2 regions of the Marinobacterium maritimum genome follow, and region 1 is predicted to be linked to the other one. Evidence: predicted binding sites of a transcription regulator. Region 1 holds the regulator's gene; the other holds the start of a gene.
What was found. The regulator sigma-54, encoded in region 1, starts transcription at its own class of promoters, with help from an activator protein. The targets are predictions, from matches to a motif close to TGGCACNNNNNTTGCTNT.
Positions count from the first base shown of each region.

Region 2: ABD013_RS08645 (nitrate reductase) is a predicted target of sigma-54. The motif match lies at 1,315-1,332, and genes of this name have one in related genera.

Region 1 is NZ_BAAAET010000002.1:265,147-270,882, forward strand. It holds gene mgtE (magnesium transporter) at 1-233, opposite strand, end outside; gene ABD013_RS07600 (HPr family phosphocarrier protein) at 302-571, opposite strand; gene rapZ (RNase adapter RapZ) at 564-1,448, opposite strand; gene ABD013_RS07610 (PTS sugar transporter subunit IIA) at 1,450-1,911, opposite strand; gene hpf (ribosome hibernation-promoting factor, HPF/YfiA family) at 1,933-2,223, opposite strand; gene ABD013_RS07620 (RNA polymerase factor sigma-54) at 2,277-3,785, opposite strand; gene lptB (LPS export ABC transporter ATP-binding protein) at 3,834-4,571, opposite strand; gene lptA (lipopolysaccharide transport periplasmic protein LptA) at 4,571-5,077, opposite strand; gene lptC (LPS export ABC transporter periplasmic protein LptC) at 5,067-5,630, opposite strand; gene ABD013_RS07640 (KdsC family phosphatase) at 5,624-5,736, opposite strand, start outside.
Region 2 is NZ_BAAAET010000002.1:479,170-484,905, reverse strand. It holds gene ABD013_RS08650 (CmpA/NrtA family ABC transporter substrate-binding protein) at 1-964, opposite strand, end outside; gene ABD013_RS08645 (nitrate reductase) at 1,453-4,095, shown strand; gene ABD013_RS08640 (molybdenum cofactor guanylyltransferase) at 4,092-4,631, shown strand; gene ABD013_RS08635 (DUF2254 domain-containing protein) at 4,708-5,736, opposite strand, start outside.

The sequences.
Region 1 (5,736 bases):
AGGATTTCGGCCTGGGCGTCGTCCCCCAGGTATTGCAGCACCTCGCCTTCCAGTTCCTGGTTGAGCAGATTCCACAGAATCTGGCGTTCACGCGGCGGCGTCTTCTCAAGCAGGTGAGCAACTTCGGCGGGTCGCAGGCCCTTGTTGAGCATGAACCTGAGTTGCTGCAGCTCACCGACTTCCAGGGCGGCGCTGAGGGTTTCCAGATTGGAGGGCGTTTCCGGCTGACTCATCGGCAGGTCTCACTCAGGAACAGTACGGGTGGTGCGGCAAGGTACAGCAAACTGTACAGAGGAATCTTTTATTCCGGCTCGTCAAAGCGATTGTTGATCAGGGCTTCGAGGGCCTCCAGGGCAGCCTGTTCATCCTCGCCATGCGCGCTCAATTGCAGCTCGGTGCCCTTGCTGGCGGCCAGCATCATTACGGACATGATGCTTTTGCCGTCGATTTCACGGCTGTCACGGGTGATACGGATGTCTGACTGGAATTGACTGGCGGTGGTGACCAGCTTGGCGGCGGCCCGGGCATGCAGCCCCAGCTTGTTGATAATGGTCAGTCGCTTTTCAATCATGTTGGGGTCCCGCGGCAGGCTGACTCAGTTCACGGTGCAGCACCTGAACATTATCCATATGCGCGCGGAAATAACCAGCCAGTTGCTCGGCAACATAAACTGAACGGTGTTGGCCCCCGGTGCAGCCGATGCCGATGGTGATATAGCTGCGGTTGTTGGCCTTGAAGCGGGGCAGCCACTTGTGCACAAAGCTGCGGATATCCGCGACCATCTCGGCAACTTCGTCCGACTGAGACAGGAAGTCGATTACCGGCTGATCGCGTCCGTTGAAACGGCGCAGGTCCGGTACCCAGTAGGGATTGGGCAGCGAGCGGACATCGAAGGTAAAGTCGACATCAAGCGGTACACCGTGTTTGAAGCCAAAGGATTCGAGCTGCAATGACAGGCTCTGTTCGCTACGCCCGGCGACACGCAGTTTTACCTCGTCCCGGAGTTCATACAGAGAGAGACGGGTGGTGTCGATACGCAGGTCGGCCAGGTTGGCAATCGGCTCCAGCAGCTCGCGCTCGGTACGGATTGCCTGCTGCAGGCTCTGGTCGTTGTCGGTCAGCGGATGGCGGCGACGGGTGGCGTTGTAACGGCGCAACAGGGTCGCTTCGCCGGCATCAAGAAAAAGCGTTTCCGCGGTCAGTCCCGGCAGCTGGCGCAGTTGCTGCATCACTTCAGGGAAGCGTACCAGATTGCTGGGCAGGTTGCGGGCATCAATGCTGACGGCGATCGCCTGGGCGGGCCGGGATTCGGCCAGCATCAGGCGGATCAGCTCCGGCAGCAGCAGTGCCGGCAGGTTGTCGATGCAGTAGAAACCGACATCCTCAAGTGCCTGCAGGGCGGTACTCTTGCCGGATCCGGAACGGCCGCTGAGGACCACCAGACGCATTCTATTGCCCCTGACACAGGCCCTGAACGCGTTTGAGCAGACTCTCGGAGTCTTCGCAGGCGCGCAGAGCTTCACGTGTTTCCGAGTGATTGAACAGTTCCGCCAGGCCTGCCAGTGTCTGCAGGTGTTCCTCGGCACCCTGTTCGGGGACCAGCAACAGGCAGACCAGGTCAACCGGGCGGTTGTCGATGGCATCGAAGTCGATCGGGGAGGCCAGGGTCATCAGCATGCCGACCGCTCGGTCAACACCGGCCATGCGACAGTGTGGAATAGCGACGCCTTCACCGATACCGGTACTGCCAAGGCGCTCGCGATTGATAAGGCCGCTGAAGATATCTTCAGCGGCCGGGCCATTCAATTGCTCAGCAATCGTTTGACTGGCGAGTTCGAGAACACGCTTCTTGCTGACCACATCCACATGGCAGAGCGTGAGAGAGGGGGTCAGCAGTTCTGATAGTTGCATGTCGTGACGTGCTGCTACCGGTTATTTGTGGGATTTGATTTTTTCTTTGTGCTTGATGATCTGGCGATCCAGCTTGTCGACCATACCATCAATTGCAGCATACATGTCGTCATGCTGGTGTGCCGCAAAGACTTCACCGCCAGCCAGGTGGATGTTGGCTTCAGCTGTCTGGCGCTGCTTCTCAACACTGAGTGTGACCTGTGCATTAGTGATGTTATCGAAGTGACGTTCCAGGCGGTCAAACTTGGTACGTACGTACTCGTCCAGAGCGCCTGTCAGTTCGACGTGGTGGCCAGTGATGTTGATCTGCATAGGTTTTTCTCCTCGTCATGGACACGTTCTTACAGCGTGCCTTTCCATTCCCATTAAACCAGACGCTTGCGCTCATTAGAAGGCGGAATGTTCATCGCTTCACGATATTTTGCAACGGTGCGTCTGGCGACATTGATTCCCTGTTCTTTTAACAGCTGAGCGATCTTGTTGTCACTGAGTGGCTTGGCCGTATTTTCATTGTTGACCAGTTTCTTGATCAGCGCCCGAATCGCCGTGGAAGAGGCGGCGCCGCCATCGGACGTGCTGACGTGACTGGAGAAGAAGTACTTGAGTTCAAAGATGCCGCGTGGCGTATGCATGTACTTCTGTGTGGTCACGCGCGAAATGGTGGATTCGTGCATGTCGACCGCTTCGGCGATGTCGTGCAGTACCATCGGTTTCATGCCTTCTTCACCCTCCTCGAAAAAGTCGATCTGGCGCGCGACGATCTCGGTGGACACCTTGAGCAGCGTTTCATTGCGGCTGAGCAGGCTTTTGAGGAACCAGCGAGCTTCCTGCAGGTGGTTCTTCAGGTAGGTGTTGTCGGCGCTGTTGTCGGCCCGTCGAATCAGGTCGGCATACTGGGTGTTGATCTTCAGACGCGGCGAGGCGTCGGTGTTGAGACTGACGTTCCACTGCCCCTGGATCTTGCGCACGATCACGTCGGGGATGACGTATTCGGGTGGCTCCGAGCTGATCAGGGTGCCGGGCTTGGGGTTCAGGCTCTGGATCAGACTGATCACCTGCTGCAGGCTGTCTTCCTTGAGACGCAAGCGGCGCATCAGGGTGCGATAATCGTGGCTGCCAAGCAGGTTCAGATGGTCGCGTACCAGGCGTACGGCATCGTTGAGCAGTGGGGTGTCCTCGGGCAGTTGGCGCAGCTGCAACTGCAGGCATTCGCTGAGGTCGCGGGCGCAGACGCCGGCTGGGTCGAACTGCTGCACTCGGTGCAGCACCGCTTCGATCTCGTCAGTGTCGCAGTCAGAGAAACGTTCGGGCTCGCTCTGCTGGAAATGCTCCAGTACCTCGTCGACACTGGTGCGCAGGTAGCCGTCGGCATCGACCGCATCGATCAGGGCGAGGGCCACCATGCGGTCGTTGTCACTCATCGGGGTCAGGTTCAGCTGCCACAGCAGGTGATCCTGAAGATCATCCTCGGTGCTGTCGTTGTCACCTGGATCCCAGTCACTGTCGCGTTCGGGGCCGGGCGAGCTCTGATGCTGGAAAGTGTCGTCCCACTGGCTGTCGGTCGCCAGTTCGGTGGGAATCTGCTCGTTCCAGCCATCCTCGCCGCTGTCTTCCCAGCTATCCTGGTCCTCGGTCGCGGCCGGCTGCTCGCTATCGCGGGAGCTGTCCTGTTCGGCACTGGTGTCCTGCTTTTCGGCTTCGGCCTCCGCCGTTTCCTGTTCCTCATCCACTTCCAACAGGGGGTTGCTGTCCAGCGCTTCCTGAATTTCCTGCTGCAGATCCAGAGTGGAGAGCTGCAGCAGGCGAATCGCCTGCTGCAGCTGCGGCGTCATTGTCAGCTGCTGGCCGATCTTGAGTTGTAACGACTGCTTCATATGCAAACTGCCGGGTTGACCGAGTTGGGAGTAGACATGCTGCGGCGCTTAGAGGGCGAACTGCTCGCCCAGATACGCGCGGCGGACCTGCTCGTTGTTGAGGATGTCCTGCGGGCTGCCTTGGGCCAGGATGCCCCCTTCACTGACGATATAGGCTCGCTCGCAGATATCAAGGGTCTCTCGCACATTGTGATCGGTGATCAGAATGCCGATATTGCGGGACTGCAAGTGCCGGATCGTCTGCTTGATGTCACTGACCGAGATGGGATCGACGCCGGCGAACGGTTCGTCCAACAGAATGAAGTCAGGCTCGGTGGCCAGCGCGCGAGCGATCTCAACGCGACGGCGCTCACCGCCGGACAGTGCCATGCCGAGGCTGTCGCGCAGATGGGTGATATGGAACTCTTCCAGCAGCTCTTCCAGTAGCGTATCGCGCTGACTGGCTGACAGCTCCTTGCGGGTTTCCAGAATCGCCATCAGGTTATCGCGCACACTGAGCTTGCGAAATACCGAGGCTTCCTGAGGCAGGTAGCCGATGCCGCGGCGAGCACGCTCATGCATCGGCAGCCGGGTGACATCATCCTGGTCGATGCGAATTTGGCCATGATCGGCGTTGATCAGGCCGACAATCATGTAGAAACAGGTGGTCTTGCCAGCGCCGTTGGGGCCGAGCAGGCCGATGATCTGGCCGCTGTTCATCTCCAGCGAAACGTCACGAACCACCTGACGACCCTTGTAGCTCTTGGCCAGGTGCAGCGCCTGCAGCTGTTTTACCTGTGCGGACATCAGTTCCCCTCGGTCTTCGGCTGAATCACCATCTGTACGCGCTGGCCTGAATCCTTATCGCTGCCATACGCGTTTACCACGGCTTTTTCCATGTTGTAGACGATGCGTTCACCGGTAAAGGTATCACGGCCCTGATCCACCCGGGCGGAATTGGTAATGGTTACTTCCTGCTTGTTGACGCGGTAGTCCATGCGCTCGCCATAGGCCTTGGTCAACGGTTGATCCTGGCTTGGCTGCTGCTGGAACTGGGCCGGTTTACCGGTGGAGATGATGCGTTGCACCCCCCTGTCATTGCGATGCAGTTCGACGCGGGCGCCGCGGATCACCATGGTGCCCTGCACGATCTCTACATTACCGGTATACACGGTGATGCCGGTGCGCTCGTTCATGCTGGCATGATCGGCACTGATATGAATGGGCTTCTGCTGGTCTTCCGGCAGGGCCTGGGCCAGTGCCGGCAGGGTCAGAAGGGTGGCCAGAAACAGGGAACGAAGTTTATTGCACATGGTATTCACCCTTCACGTCCGAGAGCAGATCTATCCGTTGTTGATCGAAAAACAGGTCCATGCCGACCGCTGACGTGGTATCCGAACCGCGCTGCATCCGAACCGGGTGGTCAGTGTGTGCATAGTCACGGGGAGGATACAGAGTCAGTTGATCGGTTGTCATCAGGCTGGGCTGGCCGGCAGCCGGATTATCGTGAAGCTGAACATTGCCTGCAAGCAGGATCTGTTGTCGGGAGTCCGGCAGGGTGCCCTGGTCGGCACTCAGCAGGTAGTGCCCGCCAGCTTTGCCCGGCACTCGCGTGACGGGAGTTTCAAGCCGCATGGCGGCCTGCTCGGGGTAATGTTGCATCAGTGGCGTCGTCAGTAGCTGTGCGACAGTGCCATCATCCTGCCAGCGGGTAATCTCCGCATTGCGAATGAAAAAGTCGACTTGTTCAACCGGCGTGTCACCTGTCAATGGTGCGTTTTCTTCCGGTGTGATCAATCCCCACCACAGCAGGGGTGCGGCAACCAGGGTCGCGGTGATCAGCAGGCGCTGACGCTGGCTCAGCATCCGCGGTACTCGGCATAAATGGCATCCAGCTTGCCTTGAGCGGCCAGGATCAGTTCGCAGAACTCACGCGCGGCGCCCTTGCCGCCGGCGGCGCTGGTTACCCAGT
Region 2 (5,736 bases), 210 kb from region 1:
CAGCCCCTACGTAGGCTGGACGCGACAGGATATCAACCGCTTCCGGACGGTTGGCGTTGTTGTTCTCGTCCAGCCACTTGGCGGCACGGATCATCGCCTTGACCACACGGATATGGGTATTGGGATACTTGTCGGCCCACTCCTTGGAAACACCGAACACCTTCTCCGGGTTGTCCTTCCAGATCTCGTAGTCGGTGATCACCGGCACGCCGATGCCCTTGAACACCGCCTGCTGGTTCCAGGGCTCACCCACGCAGTAGCCGTAGATGGTGCCTGCTTCCAGCGTGGCCGGCATCTGCGGCGGCGGAGTTACCGACAGCAGCGCATCAGCCTGCTGCTGGCCGCTGGTATCGCCCTTGTGCGGCGCGTAGTAGCCCGGGTGGATGCCACCGGCCGCCAGCCAGTAGCGCAGCTCGTAGTTGTGGGTGGAGACCGGGAACACCATGCCCATGTTGAACGGTTTGCCCTCGGCGCGGTACTTGTCCACCACCGGCTTGAGGTAGTCTGCCTTGATCGGGTGCACCGGCTTGCCATCCTCGCCCATGGGGATGTGTTCCTTCATCTGCTGCCAGATGTCGTTGGAGACGGTGATGCCGTTGCCGTTCAGGTCCATGCTGAACGCGGTGACGATGTGCGCCTGAGTGCCGTAGCCAATGGTGGCGCCCAGCGGCTGGCCGGCCAGCATGTGCGCACCGTCCAGCTGACCGTCGATGACGCGGTCGAGCAGAACCTTCCAGTTGGCCTGGGCTTCCAGCTGCACGTACAGGCCCTCATCCTCGAAGTACTGCTTCTCGTAGGCGATCGCCAGCGGTGCCATGTCGGTGAGCTTGATGAAGCCGAATTTCAGCTCCTCCTTCTCCGGATAGCCCACTTCGGCCTGCGCCGATGTCTGGGCCGTCAGGGTGGTGATGGCGATGGACGCCGCCAGTAACAGTCGCTTGAATGATCCCGGTTGTTTCAGCATGGTCTCGCTCTCCAGATACAAGAAGCAAAATGCAAAAAGGGCGCCGTTCCATGTCCCGGAGATCAATTCTCCGTTGATGGAACGGCGCCCTTGCCGTCAGTGTCGAAACTGAAATGTGGTGGCGATGCCTGAGCAGCGCCGGTCTGACTCGAGTGAAGCAGAAGCCGTGCCAAGATCATAAAAGCCACGCAAATCAGGACCCTTTACCGATTTTGGCGGTTTTTATGCGCCACTCCGCCCACTCGGTGCTGCACTGCAAAAAGGCAGCGCGCCCCAGAACCGGGCATTTTTCGTGCACTCGTTTCCCGTCCTGTGCCCTTATAACAGCGATTTAACCTCTCTTCCGCCGCTGGCACCCCTTTTGCAGCTACTTCTTCAATGACTACAAACAGCATTGGCAACGACGCCCACCACAATCGACACCCAAGTGCCGGTTGCTGTGGGCGTTCTTGTTTGGGCGTTTTGAATTGGAGTACGCCATGGGAAGCATGAGCAATCGGACCACCTGCCCCTATTGCGGCGTCGGCTGTGGCGTCAGTGCCACTACGGATAGCCAGCGGGTCATCGCCGTCAGTGGCGACAGCGAACACCCGGCCAACCGGGGGCGTCTCTGCGTCAAGGGCAGCGCCCTGCACGAGACCACCGGCCCCGAGGAGCGGCTGCTGGCACCGCGGGTGGATGGCCGCGAATACGGCTGGAACATAGCACTGGATACGCTGGCCACCCGGCTGGAAGCGATCATCCACCGCCATGGCCCCGAGTCGGTGGCCATGTACCTGTCCGGACAGCTGTTGACCGAGGACTACTATGTGGCCAATAAACTGATGAAGGGGTTCATCGGCTCGGCCCATGTGGATACCAACTCGCGGCTGTGCATGTCGTCCACCGTAGTCGGCTACAAGCGCGCCTTTGGCGGCGACCTGCAGCCGTGCAGCTACGAGGATATCGATCAGGCTGAACTGATGGTGCTGGTCGGCTCCAATGCCGCCTGGAACCACCCGATCCTGTACCAGCGTATGGTCGCCGCCAAGGCCGCCAATCCTGATCGCAGGGTGGTACTGATCGACCCGCGTCGCACCGCCACCGCCGATCTGGCCGACCTGCATCTGGCGCTGAAACCGGGCAGCGACGCACTGATTTTCAATGCCATCCTCGCCGCACTGGCACAACGGGGCGCGCTGGATGAGGCCTTTATCAATGCCCATACCGAGGGGTTTGATGCGGCACTGGAATCGGCACAAGCCACTGCCGGTGATCTGGCCGAGGTGGCACGACAGGCCGACGTGCCGCTGGCCGATCTTGAACAACTGGTGGACTGGTTCTGTACCACCGAGCGAGCGCTTACTTTCTTCTCCCAGGGCGTAAACCAGTCCAGCAGCGGCAGCGACAAGGTCAACAGCATCATCAACTGTCATCTGGCTACCGGCCGTCTGGGCCGCCCCGGCATGGGCCCCTTCTCGCTGACCGGACAGCCCAACGCCATGGGCGGTCGCGAGGTAGGCGGACTGGCCAACCAGCTGGCCGCACACATGGACTTCAGCCAGCCCGAGTTCATCGACCGGGTCGGCCGCTTCTGGCAGGCGCCCAACATGGCCCAGCAGGAAGGCTACAAGGCGGTACAGCTGTTCGAGGCGATCGAACGCGGCGAGATCAAGGCGCTGTGGATCATGGCCACCAACCCGCTGGTCAGCCTGCCTGATACGAACCGGGTACGCCGCGCACTGGAGAAGTGCGAGCTGGTGATCGTCTCCGAATGCATGGCCCACACCGATACACTGGAGCTGGCCGATATCGTGCTGCCTGCCAGCGGCTGGAGCGAAAAGAACGGCACCGTGACCAACTCGGAACGGCGCATCTCGCGCCAGCGAGGGCTGGTACCACCACCGGGAGAAGCCAAACACGACTGGTGGATCATCTGCGAGCTGGCCAAGCGGATGGGCTACCGGGAGGCGTTCGATTACACCTCCCCCGCCGATATCTTCCGCGAGCATGCCCGGCTTTCGGGGTTCGAGAACAACCGGAGCCGCGGCTTCGACATCAGTGCGCTGGCCGAGCTCAGTGACGAGGGTTACGACGCCCTCAAGCCGATTCAGTGGCCGGTTAACGAGCAGGCTCCCGAGGGCACGCCACGGCTGTTTGCCGATGGCCATTTTTTCACTCCGAGCGGCAGGGCGCGACTGCTGCCGGTCACGCCGCAGGCACCGAAACAGCAACCTGATAGTGAGTACCCGCTATTGGTAAACTCGGGGAGAATCCGGGACCAGTGGCACACCATGACCAGGACCGGCCGCGCCGCTCGCCTGCTGCAACACCATGCCGAACCCTTCATCGAGATCCATCCGACGGATGCCGAACGCTTCGGTGTCGAGCACCTGCAACTGGCCGAACTGCACAACGATCTTGGCCACTACCGAGGACGCATCCGCATCAGCGACCAGCAACGTCCTGGCGAGGTGTTCATCCCCATGCACTGGACCCGCCAGTTCACTCAGCAAGGCTGCAGCGGCAGCCTGTTCGCCCCGGTGGTAGACCCCTTCTCCGGCCAGCCGGAATCCAAGCAGGGTCGTGCCGCCCTGCGCCCGCTGCAGATGCGCTGGGAAGCTCGACTACTGGTGCGTAAACCGCTGGCCATAGAAGGTCACTGGTGGACCCGTGTCCCCCTGAGTCACTGCACCAGCTACCGGCTGGCTGACAGCACACCTGTGGCTAACTGGCGTGACTGGTGCGAAGCCCTGACCGGCACACCGAGCCTCTGGCTGGAAGACCTGAGTAACGGCCGCTACCGTGCCGCCGGCATCAGCAACCAACGGCTGGAATGGATACTGCTGGTAGAACCGAACCAGGAATTGCCCGACCTGGACTGGCTGGATGAGCAGTTCAGCCGCGAGATCGATCTGGACACCCGGCGCCAGCTGCTTGCAGCCAAAGCCCCGGGCGATCAGGCCACCGGGGCGATGATCTGCAGCTGCTTCCAGGTCCGCGAGCCGGCGATCCTCGCCGCCATCGCCGAGGGCGCGGACTCGGCACAGGCACTGGGTGAACAGCTCAAGTGCGGTACCAATTGCGGCTCCTGCCTGCCGGAACTGAAAGAGCTGATCAAGGTGCATGCCATCACGGATAAAAGCGCATGACCACCGGCCTGATCCTCTCCGGCGGCAGTGGCCGGCGCGTTGGCGGCGCCGACAAGGGGTTGCTGCCCTATCAGGGGCGCCCCCGCGTGGAGTATTCCATCGATGCCCTGCGCCCCCATTGCGATCGGCTCTACCTCAACTGCAACCGCAACCCGGGGCTGTACTCCATGTTTGGCCTGCCGCTGCTCAGCGACCCACAGCATGATTTCCCCGGGCCGCTGGTCGCTCTTGCCCAGCTGTTGCCTGAGCTGCCCGGCAACCGTTTCCTGATCCTGCCCTGCGATACCCCCGGCATCCGGCCCGAGCATATTGCCTTGCTGCTGGATGCGGCCAACGTGTACCCGGGGCACTGGATCTATCTAAGCGCCTACGGACGTGAGCACCCGCTTCATGCACTGATACCGGCAACGCTGGTACCCGAACTGGTACGACTGGTCGAGACGGGGGAAGCGCGGATGATGAGGGTGCTGCGAGACATGCCGTCAGTCGGGGTGGAGCTGAAGGAAGATGTGCTGCTGAATATGAATGGGGCCTAGCCTCCAGGCAAAACCGAGGATAGTCCATGCGGGAGACTTGTTCACAGGTTTTCAAGGCCCGCATAGGTGCTCTGCCTTAAGGACTGATCACCCCCTCCTTTACCTCCCCCGGCTGAACTGAAAGCGCAAATGTCGCCAACCGGCGTATTTCCTCCAAATCATCAGGAAGTGCCAGCGCCAATTCCGAACGGGCAAGTGCACGACGAGCATGCAGCGTCACAGCGTCTCGCATTGCGGCATCATCCAGGCTGGACAGAGAAGCAAACGCCTTTTGCAGTCTGCTAGCCACTTCAATGGTACCCGCTCCCTCACGCGCGATGGCGGTAAAGGCATCGTCGAACATGTCCTGCACGGATATCTCGGGTACTACCACGCGATCACATTCGGAATCGTCCCTGTCGTCATCATCCACCGGCTCGACCCAAAGCGCAAAAAGTCTCACGAAGGATCCGATAATGCCAATCGCCGTGCCCGGATCATTGACTGCCGGTGATAATGCCCGGCTGGCGATTTCAGACAACACTACGAGACCGAAACGAGGATCCTCATCGAATTCTCGGTGTGCTCCAATTACAAATGCCTGTGCGACCGGGGCCGGATCGAAATCCACCTGCGCTCCCTGATCACCGACAACATAAGCCAGTACACGGCCCGGCGCAGCAAACGTCCCAGGCAATGCCGCCACCTGAATTCGTAACCCCGCGCTCTCGGCATGGGTCTGCAATGCCGAAATCTCGATGCGCTGCACATAACCGATCGACTCACCGTAGACCGCTTGTCCCCGGTGCTGCAGACCTTCCGCAGGTATGCCCCGCAAGTTAGGCATCCGGCGACGCCGCCGCAAGGCCTTGATTGTAACCGCTTCCACTTTTTCGACTGTGTTCGTGATCCGCCCCAGCCGGGCAATACAATCAACCCAGCGCACAAATGTCACAATCACCATTGCAAGTATCAACACGGTGATGACAAATAAGGTAAAACGGCTGACTTTATCGTAGTAACCGTTTTTCAGGCCAATCAGCGCCACAATGCTGAAGATAAAGGCACCGATGTAGGTCGACAGTGCGTTCTGAGAAAGGTCGTCGGAGATAATCAGGGAAAAAGA